DNA from 2 places in the Ralstonia sp. 110700041-2 genome. Region 2 is predicted to be linked to the other one. Evidence: predicted binding sites of a transcription regulator. Region 2 holds the regulator's gene; the other holds the start of a gene.
The links. The regulator LexA, encoded in region 2, represses DNA repair genes until DNA is damaged. The targets are predictions, from matches to a motif close to ACTGTATNNNNATACAGT.
Positions count from the first base shown of each region.

Region 1: a site for LexA is predicted at 5,043-5,060, ahead of ACUXH0_RS06190 (ATP-dependent helicase). Genes of this name have one in related genera too.

Region 1 covers NZ_JBSFAI010000003.1:265,006-276,887, reverse strand. The annotation lists gene ACUXH0_RS06225 (TonB-dependent receptor) at 1-602, opposite strand, end outside; gene ACUXH0_RS06220 (DUF2946 domain-containing protein) at 685-1,086, opposite strand; gene ACUXH0_RS06215 (ATP-binding protein) at 1,274-2,455, shown strand; gene ACUXH0_RS06210 (TraB/GumN family protein) at 2,539-3,561, shown strand; gene ACUXH0_RS06205 (PfkB family carbohydrate kinase) at 3,497-4,102, shown strand; gene ACUXH0_RS06200 (YnfA family protein) at 4,185-4,517, shown strand; gene ACUXH0_RS06195 (hypothetical protein) at 4,664-4,981, shown strand; gene ACUXH0_RS06190 (ATP-dependent helicase) at 5,082-7,232, shown strand; gene mdtD (multidrug transporter subunit MdtD) at 7,258-8,625, opposite strand; gene ACUXH0_RS06180 (hypothetical protein) at 8,612-8,749, shown strand; gene fumC (class II fumarate hydratase) at 8,866-10,251, shown strand; gene ACUXH0_RS06170 (sensor domain-containing diguanylate cyclase) at 10,352-11,398, shown strand; gene speD (adenosylmethionine decarboxylase) at 11,400-11,825, opposite strand; gene ACUXH0_RS06160 (hypothetical protein) at 11,822-11,882, opposite strand, start outside.
Region 2 covers NZ_JBSFAI010000008.1:260,099-271,980, reverse strand. The annotation lists gene ACUXH0_RS14465 (nuclear transport factor 2 family protein) at 1-311, opposite strand, end outside; gene ACUXH0_RS14460 (dipeptidase) at 443-2,173, shown strand; gene ACUXH0_RS14455 (cupin domain-containing protein) at 2,190-2,501, shown strand; gene ACUXH0_RS14450 (hypothetical protein) at 2,848-3,033, opposite strand; gene lexA (transcriptional repressor LexA) at 3,153-3,803, opposite strand; gene ACUXH0_RS14440 (ferredoxin--NADP reductase) at 4,057-4,833, shown strand; gene ACUXH0_RS14435 (asparaginase) at 4,971-5,963, shown strand; gene rpsF (30S ribosomal protein S6) at 6,057-6,425, shown strand; gene priB (primosomal replication protein N) at 6,467-6,793, shown strand; gene rpsR (30S ribosomal protein S18) at 6,806-7,084, shown strand; gene rplI (50S ribosomal protein L9) at 7,109-7,561, shown strand; gene ACUXH0_RS14410 (replicative DNA helicase) at 7,703-9,091, shown strand; gene ACUXH0_RS14405 (DUF47 domain-containing protein) at 9,241-9,867, shown strand; gene ACUXH0_RS14400 (inorganic phosphate transporter) at 9,882-10,892, shown strand; gene ACUXH0_RS14395 (C40 family peptidase) at 10,975-11,724, opposite strand; gene ACUXH0_RS14390 (hypothetical protein) at 11,866-11,882, opposite strand, start outside.

The DNA.
Region 1 (11,882 bases), on a different contig from region 2:
TAATGCTGGCTCATGATCTGCGTCTGCGCCGCGGCCTCGAATTTTTCTGGGCGGCGCAAGGTCATCGCGATGGTCGTCCCCATCGAGTTGCCAGGCAGCAGCGCCGAGAACGGCCCATACAAAATATCGACGCGCGCAAGTTCATCCGGCCCGACCATGGACCAGCGCGGCGGGTAGCTGTAACTGGAGCCAAGCAGGTTCGAGAGCAGGATGCCGTCGGCATACAGCAGACCGCGTGCGCTTTGGATCTCGTTGAAGTCGCGGCCGGCGAAGATGGAGTTGCGGTCGCCAATGAAGCGGCGGCGCACCATCACATTGGGCTGGTATTTGACGGCGTCTTCGGCAGTGACGACGTTGCGATCGGCCAGTTGATCGGCTGTGACGCTTTGCACGACCGCCGGCGTATTGCGGGCGAACGGCGCGGGGTTGGCGTTGGCCCGCACCACGGTGGGCGCAAGTTCCTGCGTGACGGGCGCGGGCACGGATGCCGCATCCTCGGCAGCGAAAGCAGACAGTGGTGCTGCTGCGCTCAGCGCGAGCGCAGCGCGGCACACGAGCGTGCGCTTAAGGGCGGCGGCCCCAGCGCGCTTGTGGAATGACATCGGAAAGGTCTCCGGATTGCGATGGCGTCGGCCCAAACGGGGCCGAACGCAAAGGCGCCACGGAGCAACCTCCGCAGGCGCGTCAGATCGACAACGACGGAGAAACAGGAGGCGCGCGCGACCCGGCCACGCGCAGCGCACTGCGCGCATACACGGGCGCCGGGGTGGCCGGCTGCCGCACGCGATAGACGAAATGGGCAGAGGGAACATCCAGCGCTGGAACCGAGGCCAGCGCCAGCCCGGCTGCAAACCCCGGGCAATACAGGCAGTGCGCCACGCCGTGGTGGGCGGTCGAATCGTCGGCAGAGCCATCGCCTTGCAGATCGATAGCAACCTGCACGGTGCTGCCATGCGGTGCCGTTGCGCTGCACAGCTCGACGTCAAGCGTGCCCGTGGCCGCCGCGCGTGCGGAAGCGAGCACCGGCGACAGTACGTTCAGTACGATCGCAAGCCAGACGAGGAAGAGCCAGCGGCGATGGAGCATGGATGGGCAACGTCAGAATGTGTGGAGTATAGCGCTGCACACAGTTCCCCGAATTGCCTGCGGCACAGTGCCGCGCAACGGCAAATCGACGGAAATCGACTGGCACTTCGATCGGAATTAGCCTTAATTATTGGATCGACTATAATTTATACCGATTTCCATAATCAGGTCTAAAACAGGGCTTCCCATGGATTCCGACACCGATACCGGACGCTTCAGCTTCCACCGCCAGGACCTCGCCAACACGCTGTGCGACAGCCTGGAAGGCAAGGGCCTGGCCGATGCGCGCTCAGGCCTGTTCCTGGCGGCGCCCCGGCGCACCGGCAAAAGCACGTTCCTGCGCGAAGACCTGGTGCCGGAGGTCGAACGCCGCAAGTGGATCGCCATCTACGTGGACTTATGGGCCGACCGCGCACGCGATCCCGGCCTGCTGATCGCCGACGCCATCAAATCGAAGCTGGCGCAGTTCGACGGCCCGATCGCGAAGCTCGCCAAGCAGGCCGGCATGGAGAAGGTCGACGTGTTGCGCACGTTCACGTTCAACCTCGGCAAGATCGGGCTGCCGCCGGGCATTACCCTGGCCGACGCGCTCGATGTGCTCTACAAGGCGGTGCAGCGGCCGGTCGTGCTGATCATCGACGAGGCGCAGCACGCGCTGTCCACGGAGGCCGGCACCAATGCCATGTTCGCGCTCAAGGCCGCGCGGGACCAGATGAACCAGGGCGTGGACGAACCGCGCCTCTTCCTCGTCTTTACGGGGTCGAACCGCGACAAGCTCGCCAACCTGCTGCTCAATCGCACGCAGCCGTTTTTCGGCTCGCGCGTGACCAACTTCCCGCTGCTCGGGCGGCCGTATGTGTCGGCGTACACGGCGTGGGTCAACCAGCATCTGGCGCCGGACAACCAGTTCAAGGAAGACGACATGTTTGCCGCCTTCCAACTGGTCGGGCACCGGCCGGAGATGCTCAAGGGCATCGTCAGCGAGATCGCCCTGGAGCTGGGTGAAGCCGCCAGCCTGGGCGAGCTGCTCAAGCGCGGCGCGCAGGGTTTTCGGGACCGCATCTGGGGCGAGATCGAAAGCGACTACAGCGCGCTGACGGAAATCCAGCGTGCCGTGCTGGCGGTGCTGATCGAGCGCGGACAAGGCTATTCGCCGTTTTCGGAAGACTCGATGAAGGCATATGCGGCCAAGCTCGGCCACAGCGAGTTTTCCACTGCCACGGTGCAGGCCGCGCTGGACGCGCTGCGCGACAAGAACCTGATCTGGAAGGAGTCGCGCGGCGCCTACGCGCTGGAAGACGAAAGCCTGGCACTGTGGTTTAGCGAGACGCGCGGTGCGCATGCCGTGCCGCCCAAATTGAGCACGTAGTGGGCCTGATCGTCGCGTGGGACGCAATGGCTTGCGCCCGCTACACTGGACAGACGACACAACAATATTCGGGGAGCAGCCAAATGGCACGCAATCGCACCACGTGGCGCGCGCTCACGGCCGCGTTTTTCCTATTGACGGGCGTCGGCACGGCTGCCGCGCAAGACACCACACCCGTACAGGCACCGGCACCGACCCCGAACTGTCCGCCACCCGCCTCAAGCTTCATCCCCAAAGACGGTTGGACCGCCGCCGCGCAACGCGCGACCGACCACGGCCTGCTCTGGCGCATCGAAAAGAACGGTCACACCTCGTGGCTCTACGGCACGATCCACGTTGCGCGGGCCGACTGGATGCTGCCCGGCCCCACCGTGCGCAGCGCGCTTCAGCAGGTTGACAGCATCGCGCTCGAACTCGACCTGCTCGACAAGGACACCGACCGCACGCCGCTAACCGCGCAAAACAGCGCAGAAGACCGCCGGCTCCTGACCGGCCGTCGCGGCGAGCGCTTCAACAAACTGCTCTCCGCGGCTTGCCTGCCCGACACGGCCCTCACGCAGATCCGCAAGTTCCAGCCGACCATGCAACTGGCCTCGCTGGCGGTGCTGGGGGTACGCACAGACGGGCTCTATCCGGATTTCGGCATCGACCTGTTTCTCACCACCTACGCCAAGAGCGTGCACCTGCCGATCGTGCCGCTCGAAACGCTGGCGCAGCAGGTGCGCGTGCTCAACGAGATCGTGCCGAAGAACGAGGTTGCGCAGCAATTCGATACCGTGCTCGACGCGATTGAATCGGGCGAGGCGCGCACGCAGACGCTCACGCTCGCCAATGCCTGGGCCGACAGCGACCTCAGCACGCTCGAGCACTACCCGCAGTGGTGCGATTGCCTGAAGACGGCGTCGGATAAACGCGCATTCCAACGCTTGGTGACGCACCGCAACCGCGCCATGGCCGAGAACATTGCGCGCGTGCACAACAGCGGCCAGCGCGTGTTTGGCGCTGTGGGCGCGTTGCATATGATCGGGCCCAAAGGAATTCCTGCGCTGCTGGCGGCGCGCGGATACAAGGTCACGCCGGTGTTGCCGGCGATCACACCGCGCTAGCGCGTACGCGTTTTCCGGTCAGCGCTTTTCCGGCGGCGTCGATCCGACAGCCGCTGCCAGTTCGGCATGCGCGGCCAAGTCCGCGCGGCGATGGGCGCCCCCCCACTACGCGCCGCTGCTGGTGCGCATGGCCGCCATCACATCGGTCATCAAGGTATCGGATGAAGATTTGCGCCAACTGTTTCCCGGTGATGCCGATCCGCTCACCACGCTGCGCACCCTCGCGCCGCAAGCCGACATCCTGCTCACGCTCGGGGCCGACGGCATGGAATGGCTGACAGCGGCGCACGGCGGGCAAGACGATGCGCGTATCACCCAACCGGCCTTTACCGTGCCGGTGGCGGACACCGTCGGCTGCGGCGATGCCGCGATGGGCGCCTGGCTGGCGAGCCAGCTGCAGTCGCCCGGGGCGCCCGTGCAGGCGCATCTGCGCCAAGCTGCTGCGGCGGCCGCCCTCACCGCCACGCGTGCCGGCGCATTCGCGGGCACGCAAGCCGAAATCGATGCGTTGCTGCAGGCGCATGCCGCCTCGCCCGCCTGAGGTCGCCTGAGACCGCGTGGCAGCGCGGCGCTGCATGCCACAATCTGCGCCATCTGCGTCTTGATCGCTTCGAGGGGCCGTTTTGGAACTGCTTCGTATTGCCGTGCTGTTTGCCTTCACCGCCGTGGCGGAAATCGTCGGTTGTTATCTGCCGTGGCTCGTGCTCCGGCAAGGCAAGCCGTTCTGGCTCCTGCTGCCGGCGGCCGCCTCGCTCGCGCTGTTTGCGTGGTTGCTGACATTGCACCCGGCTGCGGCCGGCCGCACCTATGCGGCATACGGCGGGGTGTATATCGCCGTGGCGCTTGTGTGGCTGCGTCTGGTCGACGGTGTGGCGCTCACCCGCTGGGACGTCGGCGGCGCGGCTATAGCGTTGACGGGGATGGCCGTGATCGCCCTGCAACCGCAGGCCAATTGATCGGATTGCGCACGATATTTAGGTTTTCCTGAGCGAAACGGAACCCTAAGCCGCCGCCACGATCGGAGGGTGGATCATGGCTACGGCCATCGCGCTACGCGCCGGTCGCCCCTCACCCAACCGCTTTTTTTGTCCTGGAGGCCGCGATGCCTGCCATCACCCTCAAACACCTTGTCGTGGCCACGATGCTGATGACCGCAGCGATGACCGCCTCGGCGCTCACCACGTCAACGTTCACCTTCACCGATCAGGACCTGCAAGGGATGCTTGCGCACAGCCAGCCTCCGCAGCCGATCCAGCCGGCCAAAGCCACCGAATCGGCGTCTCATGACCGGCTCCGCGTCGGCCTGAGCGATCCGGGCACGCAACTCGTGCTGCCCTGGTTCCTGGCGGATCTGGTGGATGCGGTCAACCGGCGGGCATCCCCGCAGGACTTCGCGAAAAAGCTGCGGGACGGGATCTGATCGGCCACCGTCGCCGGCCTTCCGTCCGACGCGCTCACTTTCCGCAGGCAGGCATCACAGTGCTGTATATTCATACAGTTATTTTTTGTGACGCCCTGCCGTGCTTGCCGCCTCCCCCACCCCAGACACCGCCAATGCGCCGGCCACGCCGGGTTACCTGGCCCAGCTGAACGACCAGCAGCGCCAGGCAGTCGAGTTCGGTATCTCTGGAGCGGACGCGGCGGAAACCGGGCCGCTGCTCGTGCTGGCCGGCGCAGGGTCCGGCAAGACGCACACGCTGGGCTGGCGCGTGGCGCATCTGGTGGCCAACGGCGCCGATCCGCAACGCATCCTGCTGCTGACGTTTTCCCGCCGGGCGGCGAGCGAACTGTCGAACCGTGCCGGCCACCTGCTGGCGCGAGCCATGCAGGGCGAGCGATCGAACAACGCCCTCAATTCGGCCGGCACGTCGTACAAGACCACGCTGCCCTGGGCGGGCACCTTCCACGGCATCGGCGCGCGCCTGCTGCGCGAATATGCCGAGCGCGTGGGCCTCGCCCCCGATTTCACCATCCATGACCGCAGCGACTCGGCCGATCTGCTCAACGTCGTGCGCCATGAGCTGAACCTGTCGACCAAGGAACGCCGCTTCCCGCTCAAGCAGACCTGCATTGCGATCTACTCGCGCGCCATCAACGCCGAGAGCCCGCTGAACGCCGTGCTGAAGCACCATTTTCCGTGGTGCGCGATGTGGGAAACGCAATTGCGCACGCTGTTCGATGCGTATGTCGAAGCCAAGCAAGCGCAGCACGTGCTCGACTACGACGACCTCCTGCTCTACTGGCACGCGATGGTGTCCGACGCCGAACTGGCGGCCGAGATTGGCGCCCGTTTCGACCACATCCTCGTCGACGAATACCAGGACACCAACCGGTTGCAGTCATCCATCCTGCGTGCGTTGCGCCCGGACGGCCGCGGTGTGACCGTGGTGGGCGACGACGCGCAATCGATCTACGCATTTCGCGCGGCGACGGTACGCAACATCCTCGATTTTCCGCGCCACTTCTCGCGGCCGGCGCACACGGTGCTGCTGGAGCGCAATTACCGGTCAACGCAACCGATTCTGGATGCCTCCAACGGCGTGATGCGTTTTGCCACGGAGCGCTTTGCCAAGACGTTGTGGACGGACCGCGCATCGACGCATCGGCCGCGCTTGATTTCAGTGCGTGACGAGGCCGAGCAGGCGCGTTGCGTGGCTGAGCAGGTGCTGCATCACCGTGAAGGCGGGCTGACGCTGAAATCGCAGGCGGTGCTGTTTCGCACCGCGAGCCACAGCGCGCCGCTGGAGATCGAACTCACGCGCCGCAACATCCCGTTCGTGAAATACGGCGGCCTCAAGTTTCTGGAGGCGGCACATGTGAAGGATGTGCTGTCGGTACTGCGCTGGGCCGAGAACCCGCGCAACCGCATTGCCGGGTTTCGCGTGATCCAGTTGCTGCCAGGTGCAGGCCCCGCCACGGCGGCACGCGTGCTCGACGCCATGGCGGAAGCGGCGGACCCGATTGCCGCGCTGCTCGCCTACGAGCCACCGGCGCGGCTGGCCGGCGACTGGTCTACGCTGATGGCGCTCATGCAAACCCTGCGCGTGCCCAAAGACAGCCTGGAATGGGCTGGCGAACTCGAAGCCGTAGGCGCTTGGTACTCGCCGCACATGGAGCGCCTGCACGACGACGCGGCCGTGCGCCAGGGCGATCTCGACCAGCTCGCCCGCATGGCCGCAACGTACGCCACCCGGGAGCGCTTCCTGACCGAGATGACGCTCGACCCGCCCGAGTTGACCAGCGATGAATCGGGCGACCCATACCGCGACGAGGACTACCTGATCCTCTCGACGATCCATTCGTCGAAAGGTCAGGAATGGAAGGCGGTGTATGTGCTGAATGCCGTGGACGGCTGCATGCCGGCCGATCTGGGCGCCGGCTCGCACGAAGAACTGGAAGAAGAACGCCGGCTGCTCTACGTGGCGATGACCCGTGCGCGTGAGCACCTCGACATCCTGGTGCCCCAGCGTTTCTACGTCACCCAGCAAACACCCAATGGCGATCGGCACATCTACGCGTCGCGCACGCGCTTCATTCCGCCTGCGCTGCTGCCGCTGTTCGAAGCCTGCGCATGGCCGGAACCGGAGCCCGGTGCAGACCCCGCAGCCGAGGCGCGTGCCGCGGCCAAGGTCGACCTGAGCAAGAAGATGCGCGGCTACTGGAAAAAGTAGTCAGCCCGGTCGCCGAAGCGGGCGTTCAATGCACTTCCATCTCGGGCCGCTTGACGACGTGCGTTGACTCGAAGCGCGAGAGCTGGGCAAAGATCCACGCAGCCGCGCAGGTCATGACGCCCACGCAGACAAACGTCTTGTGGAACGCCGCCAGCGTGTCGCGCCCTTCCGGTCCGGCGGTGAAGTCGGTAAAGCCCGTCAGCAACGCGCCGGCTGCGGCCACGCCCAGGCTCATCGACAGCATCATCACCATCGAGAGCATGCTGTTGCCCGCGCTGGCCAGGGGGCCCGTCAGGTCCTTGAGCGTGAGCGTGTTCATGGCCGTGAACTGCATCGAGTTGAACGTGCCGAAGATCGCCAGTTGCACGATGCGCAGCCACACCGGCACGTTGGGCGTCATCACGGCAAAGCTGGCCATCATCAGGCCGACCATGACCGTGTTGACGGACAGCATGCGGCGATAGCCGTAGCGCTTGATGGCCCAGGTGCCCAGTGGCTTGGCGGCCATGCCGGCTGCGGCCACCGGCACCATCATCAGCCCCGCCTGCAGCGGCGTGTACCCCAGGCTCACCTGCAGCAGCAGCGGAATGAGGAACGGCATCCCGCCGCTGCCGATGCGTGCAAACAGGTTGCCGAGCACACCAATGGAAAAGCTCGGAATACCGAACAGCGTGCGCGGAAACAGCGGCCCGGCCACACGCCCCGCGTGCAGCCAATAGGCGGTGAGTGCGGCCAGACCGAAGACCAGCAGCACCAGCACCGTCGCGTGCTGGAAGCCGAGCTCCGACAGCCCGTCGAGCGAAAACGATACCGCCGCCATGCCGAAGGCCAGCATCAGATAGCCGGACCAGTCGAAGCGGCTGTCGTCTTCTGCGTGCACATCGGGCATCACCTTGAGCGTGACCAGCGCGCCGATCACGCCCACGGGAATGTTGATCAGGAAGATCCAGTGCCACGACACGGCTTCCACCAGCCAGCCCCCCAGCGTCGGGCCGATCAGCGGGCCGATCAGCCCCGGGATGGTGACGAAACTCATGGCCGGCAAGAACTGCTCGCGCGGCACCACGCGCAGCACCGTCAGCCGCCCCACGGGCATCAGCAGCGCGCCGCCTACACCCTGCACCACGCGCGAGGCAATCAGCATGGTCAGGCTGCGGGACTCCGCGCAGAGCAAGGAACCAATGGTGAAGAGAAAGATGGCAGCAAAGAACATCTTCCGCGTGCCGAAGCGATCGGCCAGCCATCCCGACGCAGGCATCAGCATGGCGGTCGTCAGCGTGTAGGCGATGATGACCGACTGCATCTTCAGCGGGCTTTCCGACAGGCTGCGTGCCATGGCCGGCAACGCGGTGTTGACGATCGTGGAATCGAGCGTCTGCATGAACAGTCCCATCGCCACCAGCCAGAGCAACGGTTTCAGAGAGGTGTCGAGGGAGGCGGAGGGCGTGGTGGGCATGGGGCGGGGGCAGAACCGGCAGATGTGCGACGCAGCCGTCATTGTGGCGTGCCTGGCCTGAGCCCGCAAACGCTGATTCCCGCTCGACAGGCGTATCCGCCCTACGGCCGACAAGGGCACTGCGCTCTGCCTATACTGAAGCGTTCATCTCAGTCTCCTCGTGCCCTCGCTCCTGCCATGACCACCCGTACCGAACGCGACACCTTTGGCCCCATTGAAGTCCCTGCCGACCACTTGTGGGGCGCACAAACGCAACGCTCGCTGCAGAACTTCGACATTGCAGGCGACCGCATGCCCCGCGAGCTGATCGACGCGCTCGCCCGCATCAAACGTGCCAGCGCCCTCGTCAACCAGCGCCTGGGGCTGCTCTCCGCGGACAAGGCCAACGCCATCGTCAATGCCGCTGACGAGGTCATCGCGGGCAAACACCCGAACGAATTTCCGCTGGTGGTCTGGCAAACGGGCTCAGGCACGCAGACCAACATGAACATGAACGAGGTGCTCGCCAATCGCGCCAGCGAGCTGCTCGGCGGGGAACGCGGAGAAGCACGCCTCGTGCATCCGAACGATGATGTGAACCGCAGCCAGTCGTCCAACGATGTGTTCCCGACCGCGATGCACGTGGCTGCCGTAACGGCCATCACGCACCATCTGATTCCATCGCTGCGCACGCTGCGGGAGACCCTCGCCAAGAAAGCTGCCGACTTCAACGACATCATCAAGATCGGCCGTACGCACCTGCAGGATGCGACGCCGCTCACGCTGGGCCAGGAGTTCTCCGGCTACGTTGCACAGTTGCAGCACAACGAAACGCACCTGAACGCCGCCCTGCCACACCTGTGCGAACTCGCGCTGGGTGGCACGGCGGTCGGCACCGGCCTCAACGCACCGGCCGGTTATGCTGAACAGGTGGCCGAAGAGCTGGCGCAACTGACCGGCCTGCCTTTCATCACCTCGCCGAACAAGTTCGAGACCATGGCGTCGGCCGATGGCCTTGTGCATGCGCACGGCGCGCTGAAAACGCTGGCAGCCAGCCTCACCAAGATCGCCAACGACATCCGTTGGCTGGCCAGTGGACCACGCAGCGGGCTGGGAGAAATCTCTATCCCTGAGAACGAGCCGGGCTCGTCGATCATGCCCGGCAAGGTCAACCCCACGCAGAGCGAAGCGGTGACGATGCTGTGTGCGCAGGTCTACGGTAACGACGTCGCAGTGAACGTGGGCGGTGCGTCGGGCAACTTCGAGCTGAACGTGTTCCGCCCGATGATTGCCTACAACTTCCTGCACAGCGTGCGCCTGCTGGCCGACGGCATGCGCAGCTTCAACGATCACTGCGCCGCGGGTATCGAGCCGAACCGCGACCGTATCGACGAGCTGGTACAACGCTCGCTGATGCTGGTGACAGCGCTCAACCCGCATATTGGCTACGACAAATCGGCGCAGATCGCCAAGAAGGCGCACAAGGAAGGCACCAGCCTGCGCGAGGCCGCGCTGGCGCTTGGCTATGTCACCTCCGAGCAGTTCGATGCGTGGGTGCGGCCGGAGAACATGGTTGGCCGCTAAGTAAACTATCATGGGCCCGCGGCTTGCTATGCGCGGCCTATCCCTTTTCCTTTTCCATTGCCCGTTTCAAGAGCGCCGGCCCGGCCGGTGCGCCTTGCGCATGAAACCCGCTCCCATCCCCACGAACGAACCCGAACGTCTTGCCTCGCTGCAAGACATGCTGTTGCTCTCCACACCCGACGAGGAGTTGTTCGACCGCGTCACGCGCACGACCAAGCGCGTGTTCGACGCCCCGATTGTGCTCGTGTCGCTCATCGACGCCCAGCGTCAATGGTTCAAATCCTGTATCGGCTTGAACGTGCGCGAGACCGGGCGCGACATCTCGTTCTGCGGCCATGCCGTGGCCGAAGACCAGATGCTCGTCATTCCAGACACCAAGGCCGACCCGCGCTTTGCCGACAACCCGCTCGTGACGGGCGCGCCGCATATCCGCTTCTATGCTGGGCGGCCGGTCAGGAATCTGTCTGGCTATGCCGTGGGCACGCTCTGCGTGCTCGACAAGAAGCCGCGGTCGTTTGACCAGGCCGAGCGGGAGCTGCTCAATGACCTGGCCAGTTGGGTGGAATCGGGATTTCGCGAGCGCGAACTGAGCGAAACGCAGCGCTCCATCCTGACCGAGCTGCAGATTGCGCGCCACGAAAGCCTGACGGATCCGATGCTGGGCATCTGGAACCGGCGCGCCGCGATGGAACTGCTCACGCGCGAGTGCGGCCACGCGATGCGGTACGGGCAGCCGCTTTCATTGCTGGTGGTGGATGTTGACCACTTCAAGCGCGTGAACGATACCTACGGCCACCCCGTGGGCGATGCGGTCTTGGTTGAGATCGCTCGCACGCTGCGGGTGAATTCGCGCCCCATCGATGCAGTGGGCCGCTACGGCGGCGAGGAATTCCTGGTGGTTCTGCCCGATACGACCACACTGCAGGCCAGCGACATTGCGGAACGCCTACGCAGCGCGGTGGAGTCGCTGGAGATCGCCACGCCGGAAGCCAACATCCGCAGCTCCATCAGCGTAGGCCTGGCAAGCTGCGAGCCGGAGAAGAACCTGTGCACGCCGACAGACCTCATCATGCGTGCTGATGCCGCCCTGCTGGCCGCCAAACGGCTGGGGCGCAATCGCGTGATATTCGACGGACAGCCGGTGTAGATCAGTGGGGCGCGGGCTCGCCGCCGCGGCGGGCGACGCGCACGTCAACCCGTTCCGGCGCCAACGCGCGCTCGAACACGGCGCGCGCGGCATGCGTTGTGCCGGTGCCGCACATGAACGCGTCGATGGCGGCAAACCCGTGCTCGGGCCAGGTGTGAATCGAAAGATGCGATTCGGCGAGCAGCAACACACCGGTCACGCCGCCCTGCTCGCCACCGGGCAAACCGGCGCGCACGGAATCGAAGCGATGCAGATGTGCATGCAGGATGGTCGCACCCAGTGCGTTGGCAGCATCGCGCAGTGCGGTTTCCAGTGTGGCCGCATCGCGCAACAGCACAGGCGCAACGCCATACAGATCGAGCAGCAGATGCTCGCCCACGGCGGCGGGTGCTTCTTCCACAGAAAGCGCTGCATCGGTGCGCGTCACTTGTGGCCCCCGCTAAAACCACCGCCATAACCGCTGCCGCCCGATGAGCCGCCCCAG
Region 2 (11,882 bases):
GTCGTCCGGTTCGACTGCACCAGCGTGTACGTCAGCAGGTAGTTGTCCGGCGCAATCTCTTGGCAGCGGAAATCGCGCGTTTGCCAGAAATCCTCGCCGATGTGGCCGTGCCGGGCATCGAGAACGCCAAGCACATAGCTGCGGCTGTAGCGCTGACCCGAGGCACCGGTTTCCCAGAAGTCTTCCGTGGTCATGCGCTCGAAGTCTTCGCGGCGCGTGCCGAACTCGGGGCGATGGAAGATGGGTTCGCGCCGGCGCAGTTCTTCCAGCACGCTCAACAGACCGGGGGCGGTGTCCAGAGACGGTTCCATGCGGCAAGCCTCCTGGGAAAGCTCCAAGCATACCGCGCAGCGGGCGTGCCTTAGCGTTTTCGCGCTGCACAATGCGTGGCTTGCGCTTCGCCCCTATGATGGCGCCTTCGCCTTTTTCGGAAACCACTTCGATGCAACGCACTGCCCGTATTGGCCTGTCTTCGCTGACGATCGCACTGTCGCTGGCTTGCGGCACCGGCGCCTTTGCCGCCACGATTCAGAAACCGCAACTCGACGCGCTGCTCGCCGCCGAGCAATCCAAGGCATCGGCCGATCTGAACAGCTTTCTTGCGGCAGCCGCGAAGGCCGATCCGCAAGTCGCGGGCAGTGTCGCCGCGTACCAGAAGAAGGCTCCGGTGGCCGGCGATGACCTCGTCAACATCGGGCGCCTGCTGGGTCTGTACAACCGCCTGCACAACCAGCAGGCCGTGATTGGTTCGATCGAAAAGATGGTCGCGCTGCCCACGGTGCGCGACGACAAGATTCCGCAGTACGAAAACCCCGCCATCGTCGCGTTTGGCAAGCTGATCGAGGGCATGGCGCGCGATTTCGGCTTGAAATACCGCAACGTCGACAACCGCGTCTTTGAAGTTACGCTGCCCGGCACCGGCTCGGACGAGTTCGGCATCCTGACGCACGCCGACGTCGTACCCGCCAAGGCCGAGGAGTGGGTGCTCGGCGACGGCACCAAGCTCGATCCGTTCAAGGTCACGCGCGTCGGCAATCTGCTGTACGGCCGTGGCACGATTGACGACAAGGGCTCGATTGCCGCCGCGATGTACGCCATGAAAACGGTCAAGGACAGTGGCGTGCCGCTCGCGCGCACCATCCGCCTGATGATCGAAACCACCGAAGAAACCGGTGGCGATGGCATGAAGTACTACCGTGAGCACACGCAATTGCCTGCGTACAACATCGTGCTCGACAGCAAGTACCCGGCCGTGGTTGCTGAGAAAGGCTCGGGCGCATTGAAGGTGTTCTTCCCTGCGCAAGCTGGCGATGCTTCGCATACGGCCATCGTTTCGATGACGGGCGCGGCGTCGGCAAGCTCCATCCCACAAACGGCCACCGCCACGCTCAAGGGCGGTGATCTGGGCCTGGCCGCCGCCGCGCTCGAAGCCAAGCGCGATGGGTTCGTGAACAGCTTGGCAGGGCAGGGCAAGTTCTCGATCGACATCGCGCGCACGGGCGACAGCATCGTCGTGAAGGTGACTGGCGCCTCCGCACACGGCTCGCGTCCGGAAGAGGGCGTCAACCCGCTGCCGCGCCTCGCGCTGTTCCTGCGTGCAGCCGATCTCGGCTTGGCAGACAACGCCTACGCTCATGCCGTGCGCTACCTCACCGACCTTTACGGCACCGACTACCTCGGCACTACCATGGGCGTCGCCTACAAGGACGACTTCATGGGGCCGCTCACCATTTCGCCTACGGTGATCGGCGACAAGAATGGCCGCGTGGAGGTGAGCGCCAACGTGCGCATGCCGCGCGGCAAAACGCCTGATGCGCTGCGCGGTGAAATCGCCGGCAAGATCAACGCATGGGCCAAGGCCAACCATGTCGCCCTCGAGATCAACCACGATCAAGGCAACTGGATGGCGCGCGATCCGAAGGGCGCGTGGCTGTCGACGCTGCTCAACATTTATGGTGACACCACGGGCCTCGACGCCAAGCCCGTGCCGACGGCCGGCAGCACGACGGCCAAGCTGATGCCGAACGCCATCAATTTCGGCCCGGCCATGCCGGGCAAGAAGTACACGGCGCACAACGCCAACGAGTACAAGGAAGTGCAGGACCTCGACCTCGATATGCAGATGTTCACCGAGATGTTGGTGCGCATCGGCAACCTGCAGTCAATGCAATAACCGACGCACGATCGCCATGAACATCATCCGCGCCAAGTCGTTCACCGCCGAGCGTGCCTGGGGCGCGCTCGATATTGCCAATATGAGTGGCATTACCACGCGCCTGCATTGGACGGACCAGCCTTACCGCTGGCATGTGAACGACGGTGAGGAGGTGTTCGTGGTGCTCGACGGTACGGTCGACATGCATTACCGCGAAGCCGGCGAGGAGAAAGTCGCGACGCTGGAACCCGGCGATATCTTCTTCGCCGGTATCGGCTGCGAGCATGTGGCGCACCCGCGGGGCGAGGCGCGAATCCTCGTCGTCGAGAAAGCGGGGAGCGTTTAGCGGCTCGCCTGCCGGTCGCGGCGCAAAAAAAAGCCCGCAATGTGCGGGCTTCGAATTCAGCGATCTCATTGCCCCTGAGGGCATTAGCAATACTACTGTCACGTACGCCAAACAACATCGGGGTAAACGTCCGTTTCACCGACGGAACATCGTTAAATGTGCCGTTGCAGCAACTTACGAGCAGAAAAAAACAGCCCGCTCAAACGGCGGGCCGAAAATCAGTTGAAGAAAGCCCTGTCCTCAGGGCACGGCAAGTGTATGAAATCAGTTGCGGCGGCAGCATTGGGGTATGCCCTGATCGGCCGCTGCAGCGCGCTTCACAGCCCTCATCGGCCTTCTCTTTCCCTCAGCAGCTTTCGGCGCCAGCAGTGCGCGAGGCCGCTGGAATCGCATCCAGCATGCGGCAGATGGCGGCCATGCTGCCGACCATCGTACGGCGCTGCTCCCCTTGATAGATGCGCACGCCCTGGGTTTGGCGGAAGGGAACCGGCTGTACCGGGCGGCGGCGGGAAGACATCGATCCGAGTCGCATGGCAGACCTCGTGAGTTCGGGTGGAAAAGCGAGTGGCAAGACTCCGCCCCGGCGAGCCGCTGGCTCACCTTCAAGTGGAATCAAACAGCGAAGGTTTGGCGCTGAGATGCGCCGGAGACTTACGGAGCAGCAGGCCGGATCAGACCGACGGCCAAGCCCTCCAGGTGAAACTCATCGCGATCCAGATCAACGTGGATCGGTTCGAAATCGGGGTTCTCGGCAATCAGCTCGACATGCCGGCCCTTGCGCTGGAAGCGCTTGACCGTGACGTCGTCGCCCAGTCGAGCCACGACGATCTTGCCGTTGGTGGCTTCACTGGCGCGCTGCACGGCCAGTAGATCGCCATCGAGAATGCCGGCGTCGCGCATGCTCATACCACGCACCTTCAGCAGAAAATCGGGCTGCGCAGAGAACAGCGACGGATCCACTTGGTACTGGCGATCAATATGCTCGGCAGCCAGGATCGGACTACCGGCGGCCACGCGGCCCACCAGCGGCAGTGTCAACTGCATCAATCCCATCGACGGCAGCGAGAACTGATGCTGCGCCGTGTCGCCCGCCGCCCGCAGCCGAATGCCACGCGAGGCGCCCGGCGTCAGTTCAATCACGCCCTTGCGTGCCAACGCGCGGAGGTGTTCCTCAGCCGCATTGGGCGACGAGAAGCCAAACTCCGCGGCAATCTCGGCGCGCGTCGGCGGAAAGCCCGTGCGCTGGATCGTCTGGCGGATGAGGTCATAAATCTGCTGCTGGCGGGGGGTGAGGGTGGCCATCGGCGTACTGTATATTTGAACAGGTGCTGTGATTTTATACAGTGACGCAGGAAGCGCAAGTGATTTTGTTGTGACCTGTTGCGCAGGCGCCCAGTCCTTATGACCGGCGTCAAAACCCATGCGACTGGTTAGAAGCTTATGCGCAATCCATGCAGGCGCGGCCGCGGCGAATCGCATAAAATCAAGGCCTTGACCGATTTTTGCATCGCCACATAACCCGATTGAGCTTCATTGGGTTGGCCCGAATGTCACCATGTCCGCCTTCAATCAAGAGACCGTTCTGAGCGTCCATCACTGGAATGACTCGCTGTTCAGCTTCAAGACCACCCGCGACCAGGCGCTGCGCTTCCATAACGGCCACTTCGTCATGATCGGGCTGGAGGTCGAAGGCAAGCCGCTGATGCGCGCCTACAGCATCGCGAGCCCGAACTACGAAGAGCACCTCGAGTTCTTCAGCATCAAGGTGCAGAACGGCCCCCTGACGTCGCGACTGCAGCATCTGAAGGTGGGCGACAAGCTGCTGGTGAGCAAGAAGCCGGTCGGCACGCTCGTACTGGATGACCTGCTACCCGGTAAGAACCTGTATCTGTTCGGCACCGGCACCGGCCTCGCGCCGTTCATGAGCATCATCCAGGACCCGGACACCTATGAGCGCTTCGAGAAGGTCGTGCTGCTGCACGGCGTGCGCCAAGTGAGCGAGTTGGCTTATGCCGACTTCATCACCCGGGAATTGCCGAACAACGAGTTCTTTGGCGATCAGGTGCGCGAAAAGCTGATCTATTACCCCACGGTTACGCGTGAGCCGTTCCGCAACATGGGCCGCCTGACGGACCTCGTCGACAGCGGCAAGCTGTCTGTCGATATCGGCCTGCCCCCGATGGATCCGGCAGTCGACCGCGCCATGATCTGTGGCAGCCCGGCCATGCTGGAAGACACCTGCAAGCTGCTCGACGACCGCGGTTTCAAGATCTCGCCGCGCATGGGCGAAGCGGGTGACTACGTGATCGAGCGCGCCTTCGTCGAGAAATAATCGATACGGCTTCTGTTGCAAACGCCGGCCTGGGTGCCGGCGTTTTGTTTTTGCCGGCGCCCCGGGCAATCCCGCGTCGGCAAAGGCGATGCGGGCGGATACAATGCGCGCCTTGCCCACCACGCATGTCTGCAACGATGTCCTTGCCTACCATCGCCATCCTCGCCACCGGCGGCACGATCGCCGGCTCTGCTGACGACGCTGGCTCCGCCGCACGCTATCGCGCTGGCGCCGTCCCCATCGATCAACTGCTCGCGGCCAGCAAGCTTGGTTTGGAGCGCCTCGCCAACGTGCGCGCTGAACAGGTCGCACAGATCGATAGCAAGGATCTGACCTTCGACGTATGGGAAAAGCTGGTGGCGCGTATCCGTCACTGGATCGACGTCGAGCGTGTGGATGGCGTGGTCATCACGCACGGCACTGACACGCTGGAAGAGACCGCGATGCTACTGCACCTGACGCAGCAGACCGATACACCGATCGTCCTGACTGCGGCGATGCGGCCGTCGACGTCGCTGTCGGCGGATGGCCCGCTGAATCTGCTGAATGCGGTGCGGCTGGCGGCCAGTCCGTCTGCGCGCGGGCGAGGCGTGCTGGTGGCGCTCAACCAGCGCGTGCATGCCGCCCGCGATGTCCAGAAGGGTCACACTTACGCGGTTGAGGCGTTTGTTTCGCCGGACACCGGCGCGCTGGGTTTCGTGCTCGACACGCAGGTGCAGTTTCAGCGGGTAGGGCAACGTGTGGCCGCAGCCGACGTGCTGCCGATGCCGCCTGCGGGCCAGTGGCCCTGGGTTGAGGTTGTGGCGAGCTATGCCCAGCCCGATGCTCGCGTGGTGGATGCGCTGGTTGCCGCGGGCGTGAAGGGGCTGGTGATTGCCGCAACCGGTGCGGGTTCCATCCATGCCAATCTTGAAGCGGCGCTGAACCGGGCGAGTCAGCAGGGGGTTTTCGTACTGCGCTCCACGCGTACCGGTGCTGGCGTGGTGCCTGCGCTGCCTAGTGCGGACCGCTGGGCGTCGAGCGGTACGCTCAACCCATATAAGGCGCGTGTGCTTCTGACGTTGCTTTTAGCCTCTGGTCGCGCCCAGGCAGAAGTTGCCTCGCTTCAGCAAGTCATTGATCGATATTGAAAAAGTCGCAAAAGCCTGCGTATAATAGCAGGCTAACCAACCTTGCTGCACCGGAGTGTGACGCCCGGGCGGCTTAATCCACAAGGAGCGTCAATGCGTCATTACGAAATCGTATTCATCGTCCATCCGGACCAGAGCGAGCAAGTGCCCGCGATGATCGAGCGCTACAAGAGCACGGTCACCTCGCAAGGCGGCCAAGTGCACCGCGTCGAGGACTGGGGCCGTCGTCAACTGGCCTACATGATCCAGAAGCTCGCGAAGGCTCACTACGTGTGCCTGAACATCGAGTGCGGCAAGGAAACCCTGGCTGAGCTTGAGCACGCCTTCAAGTTCAACGACGCCGTGCTGCGTCACCTCATCGTTCAGACCAAGAAGGCTGAAACGGCGCCGTCGCCGATGATGAAGGAAGTCGCACGCGAAGAGGCCAAGAAGGCCGCCGCTCAGACCGAACAGGCCGCCTGATGCCGCGCGGTGCTGCGCAAGCCTGATCGCGCATCACCAGCATGAACGAAACCCTCGGGGACAACGCCATCAACCGCCTGCAGCTCGTCGCCACTCTGGTCGAGCGCGAGGTGATGCGATACACCCCAGCCGGCGTGCCGATCGTCAATTGTCTGCTGGCATACAGCGGGCAGGCGGTCGAAGCGCAGACAGTGCGGCAGATCGAGTTTTCGATGGAGGCACTGGCAGCCGGCAAGATGGCTTCCGTTCTGGATCGCATCGCTCCGGGCACCGTCCTGGATTGCGTGGGATTCCTGGCTCGCAAGCACCGCAGCAGTAAGGCACTGGTCTTTCACATCTCCGGATGTAACGTATTCGTAAAGGATTGAATCATGGCATTCATGAACAAGAAGCAGCGCGACGCGAAGAACAAGAAGCGCTTCCAGCAGCAAAACCCGTTGTTCAAGCGCAAGAAGTTCTGCCGCTTTACCGTGGCTGGCGTTGAGCAGATCGACTACAAGGATCTGGACACGCTCAAGGACTTCATCGGCGAGAACGGCAAGATCACGCCGGCCCGCCTGACCGGCACGCGCGCGATCTATCAGCGCCAGCTGGACACGGCCATCAAGCGCGCACGTTTCCTCGCGCTGATGCCGTACACCGATCAGCACAAGCACTAATCAGCGGGATAAGGAGAACTGACAATGCAAATTATTCTGCTCGAGAAGGTCGTCAACCTGGGTAACCTGGGCGACGTGGTGCGCGTGAAGGACGGTTACGCTCGTAACTTCCTGATCCCGAACAAGCAAGCTCGCCGCGCTACGGATTCCGCCATCAAGGAATTCGAAGCCCGTCGTGCTGAGCTGGAAAAGCTGGCTGCTGAAAAGCTGGCAGCTGCACAAGCCGAAGGCGAGAAGCTGAACGGCCTGACGCTGCAACTGTCGCAAAAGGCTGGTGTGGATGGCCGTCTGTTCGGCTCCGTCACCAATCACGACATCGCCGACGCACTGGTTGCACAAGGCTTCAAGGTCGAGAAGGCGCAAGTGCGTATGCCGAATGGCCCGCTGAAGACCGTTGGCGATCACCCGGTCGTCGTGTCGCTGCACACCGATGTGGCAGTCGACGTGACGGTGTTGGTGCAGGGCGACGCAGTCTAAGCACGCAAGCTGCACCTCGCGGCGCCTGGGCAGCCGGCCGGCGCGAGTCAAGAAGGCAGGGACGAAAGTCTCTGCCTTTTTTGTTGTCCTTTGTGTCAGGGGTTCAAATTGAAGACTGAGCAGCGCCGTTATAATCCCGCCATGAACGCGCCCTCCGATCCCCAGCTCGATTCCCTCAAGGTGCCCCCGCATTCCATCGAGGCCGAACAGTCGGTGCTCGGCGGGTTGCTGTTGGATAACGCCGCCTGGGATCGCATTGCCGATTTCATCAACGAGCACGATTTCTACCGCTACGACCACCGGCTGATCTTCCACAATATCGGCAAGTTGATCTCGCAGGCCAAGCCGGCTGACGTGATCACGGTGTACGAGCAACTGCAGGCCGCTGGCAAGGCGGAAGAGGTGGGTGGCCTGGCGTACCTGAACGCGCTGGCCCAAAACACGCCGAGCGCCGCCAATATCCGTCGCTATGCGGAGATCGTTCGCGACCGCGGCGTGCTGCGCCAACTCGTGACGATCGCCGACGAGATTTCCGCTGGTGCCTTCAACCCGCAGGGGCGCGACGTGCGCCAGTTGTTGGACGAGGCCGAATCCAAGGTGTTCGCGATTGCCGAAGAGGGCTCGCGTGGGCAGAAGGGCTTCCTGGAAATTCAGCCGCTGCTGACGCAGGTGGTCGAGCGCATCGATGAGCTGTACCACCGCGATAACCAGAGCGACATTACCGGTGTGCCGACGGGTTTCGTTGACCTCGATCGCATGACCAGCGGTATGCAGGGCGGCGACCTGATCATCGTGGCCGGTCGCCCATCGATGGGTAAGACGGCATTCTCCCTGAACATCGGCGAACACGTGGCGGTGGAGCAGGGCCTGCCGGTGGCTGTGTTCTCAATGGAAATGGCGGGTACGCAGCTCGCCATGCGTATGCTGGGTTCGGTCGGTCGATTGGATCAGCACCGCCTGCGCACCGGCCGACTGCTCGACGAGGATTGGCCGCGCCTGACGCATGCCATCCAGAAGATGAACGACGCGCAGCTCTTCATCGACGAAACCCCTGCGTTGAACCCGATGGAGTTGCGTGCACGTTCGCGCCGGCTTGCACGCCAGTGTGGACAGCTCGGCCTGATCGTCATCGACTACCTGCAGCTGATGTCGGGCTCGGGCAGCGGTGAGAACCGTGCGACCGAAATTTCGGAAATCTCGCGATCGCTCAAGGGTCTGGCGAAGGAACTCAACTGCCCCGTGATCGCATTGTCGCAGTTGAACCGAAGCTTGGAGCAGCGCCCGAACAAGCGTCCTGTGATGTCGGACTTGCGCGAATCCGGTGCTATCGAACAGGACGCCGACGTGATCCTGTTCATCTATCGCGATCAGGTCTACAACCCCGATTCTCCGGACAAGGGTACGGCCGAAATCATCATTGGTAAGCAGCGTAACGGCCCGATTGGGACCGTTCGCCTTACGTTCCTGGGTGAATACACGAAGTTCGACAACTTCACCGGGGGCAATGCCTTCTTTGACAACGACACGTAACGTGTAATTCGTGTCGGCCTGCCACAACGTGCCACGCATGTCGCGAGGCTGGTTCCGGTAAAATATTGCGTTTTAATGACAGCGCCGGCGGTGATCCCGTCCGGCGTTGTTTTTACGACTCCTGCTTTTTTCCGTTCCCAAGGATCATCATGTTCGGTCGCTTCATGCCCACCGAAGGCAAGTTTTTTGAGTACTTCAACCAGCACGCCGAGTGCGCCGTCAAGGCGGCCCACGCGCTGAAGGAGCTGGTCAACGATTTGCCCAATGCCGAAATGCATGCACGCAACGTGCAGAATTTTGAAAAGAAGGCCGATCGCATCACGCATGACACGATCGAACTGCTGCACAAGACTTTCATCACCCCGCTTGATCGCGACGAGATCCACAAGTTGATCACGACGATGGACGACATCCTCGACCTGATGGAAGACGTGTCGCTCACCATCTCGTTGTACGACGTGACCAACGTGACGGACGAGGCGCGCCAGCTCGCGACCATCTGCGTGGCTTGCTGCGAGGAAGTCCGCAAGGCCGTGGCGCTGCTCAGCGACATGAACAACGGCCGCCAGATCCTCACCATTGCCCACGAAATCGACCGTCTTGAGTCGGATGCCGATCGCGTGATGCGCGCTGCCATGGCCAAGCTGTTTCGCACCGAGAACGACATCAAGCTGCTGATCAAGCTCAAGGCGATCTACGAACAACTGGAGAGCATCACCGACCGTTGCGAGGATGTCGCCAACATCATCGAAGGCATCGTGCTCGAAAACGCCTGACGAGACGACGCCTCATGCATACGCTTCAGATCAGTCTCTGGGTGGTCGTTCTGCTGGTGGCGCTGGCCATTGTGTTCGACTTCATGAATGGCTTTCACGACGCGGCCAACTCCATTGCGACGGTGGTGTCGACCGGCGTGCTCAAGCCGCAGCAGGCAGTGGCCATGGCCGCTGCCTGCAACGTGATCGCCATTTTCATCTTCCACCTCAAGGTGGCAACCACGGTGGGACGGGACACGATTGATCCGTCCATCGTCGATCATTACGTCATCTTCGGGGCGTTGGTCGGCGCCATCGCGTGGAACATCATCACGTGGTACTACGGCATTCCGTCCAGCTCGTCGCACGCGCTCATCGGTGGCTTGGTAGGCGCGGCTGTGGCCAAGTCCGGCACGGGCTCGCTGGTGGCCAGTGGCTTGCTCAAGACCGTGGCGTTCATCCTGATTTCGCCGTTGCTGGGTTTTATCCTCGGCTCGCTCTTGATGGTGGCGGTGTCCTGGCTGTTCTTCCGAACGCCGCCATCCAAGGTGGACCGATGGTTCCGGCGCTTGCAACTGCTCTCCGCTTCGCTGTACAGCCTGGGCCATGGCGGCAACGATGCGCAGAAGACCATCGGCATCATCTGGATGCTGCTGATTGCGGGCGGCTACGCGTCGGCCACGGCAACCGAACCGCCGATCTGGGTCATCGTCTGCTGCTATGTGGCGATCGGCTTGGGTACGCTGCTGGGTGGCTGGCGGATCGTGCGCACGATGGGTCAGAAGATCACCAAGCTCAAGCCGGTCGGCGGTTTCTGCGCGGAAACCGGTGGCGCCATGACGCTGTTCTTCGCTTCGGCGTTGGGCGTGCCAGTGTCGACGACGCACACCATCACAGGCGCCATTGTCGGTGTGGGCGCGGCGCAGAAAGCTTCTGCCGTGCGCTGGGGGGTGGCAGGCAACATCGTCTGGGCGTGGGTGTTGACGATTCCCGCGTCGGCGTTCATGGCGGCCATCGCCTGGTGGATCGGTCGACACGTGCTGTAAGCAAAGCCGGCCTCGGATTCACTTCGCAAAAACGAAACGCCCACCAAACCGGTGGGCGTTTTGCATTGGGGCGAGCGATGCGCTACTGCGTGGCAAAGCGCGCGATGGGGTCGTCATCCGCAGGCGGCGTCGCAGCCGCCGGCACGCGTGTCGACATCAGGCTGTCGGCCTGAGCATCGCGTGTGCGGGCGAGGGTACCGAGCGGATCATCGTCGATTGGGCTGGCAGGGCTGACGGGCGCCGGCGTGATGGGGGCGATGGTCGGCGCCGGTGCATCGGGCAGGTTGCTCACGGCCACGACACGGCGTGCGCCCCCGTAGCGGTTGGCCCAATAAGACTTGGTCATGTCTTCAAGGCGCACCGTGCCGCCTGTGGCCGGTGCGTGGACAAACCGGTTCTGCCCGACATAGATGCCCACGTGCGAGTTCGGCTGGCCGGTCGTGTTGAAGAAGACGAGGTCGCCCGATGCAACATCGCGGCGATCCAGTGAGGTGCCGCGGCGGCCCATTTCGGCGGCGGTACGCGGCAGGTTCACAGACGCAGCGCGTTGCACGACGTAGCGCACGAGCCCGCTGCAATCGAAGCCGCTGTCGGGTGTATTGCCGCCGTAGCGGTAGGGCGTGCCGACCAGCGCCATGGCTTCGATGGAGATTTCTTCCAGACCGGCGCTCGGATCCTGGATCGGGGCGCCGCGCGTGCGCAGGCCAGTATCGCGCGAGGCGGTGGAGCGGGTCGGGGTCGAGGAGCATGCGGACAGCAGGCACACCAGCGCCAGCAGGGCGGCGCCTGCCAGTCGCATGTTGCCGTGGGGAAAGCTGTGCCGCGTGAGCATTGGCCATCAGGAGAGTCCGGATAGCGAGCATGCTATGCGCGCCGCGTCAGAAAGCCAAACTGCGTGTTGGCGAGGCGCAACGCCAAGCAGGGCGCGGGTCTGCGAATTTTGCCCTGATGGCGTCGCGCTTTGCGGGCAGGTTTACCAGCGTAGTTGGA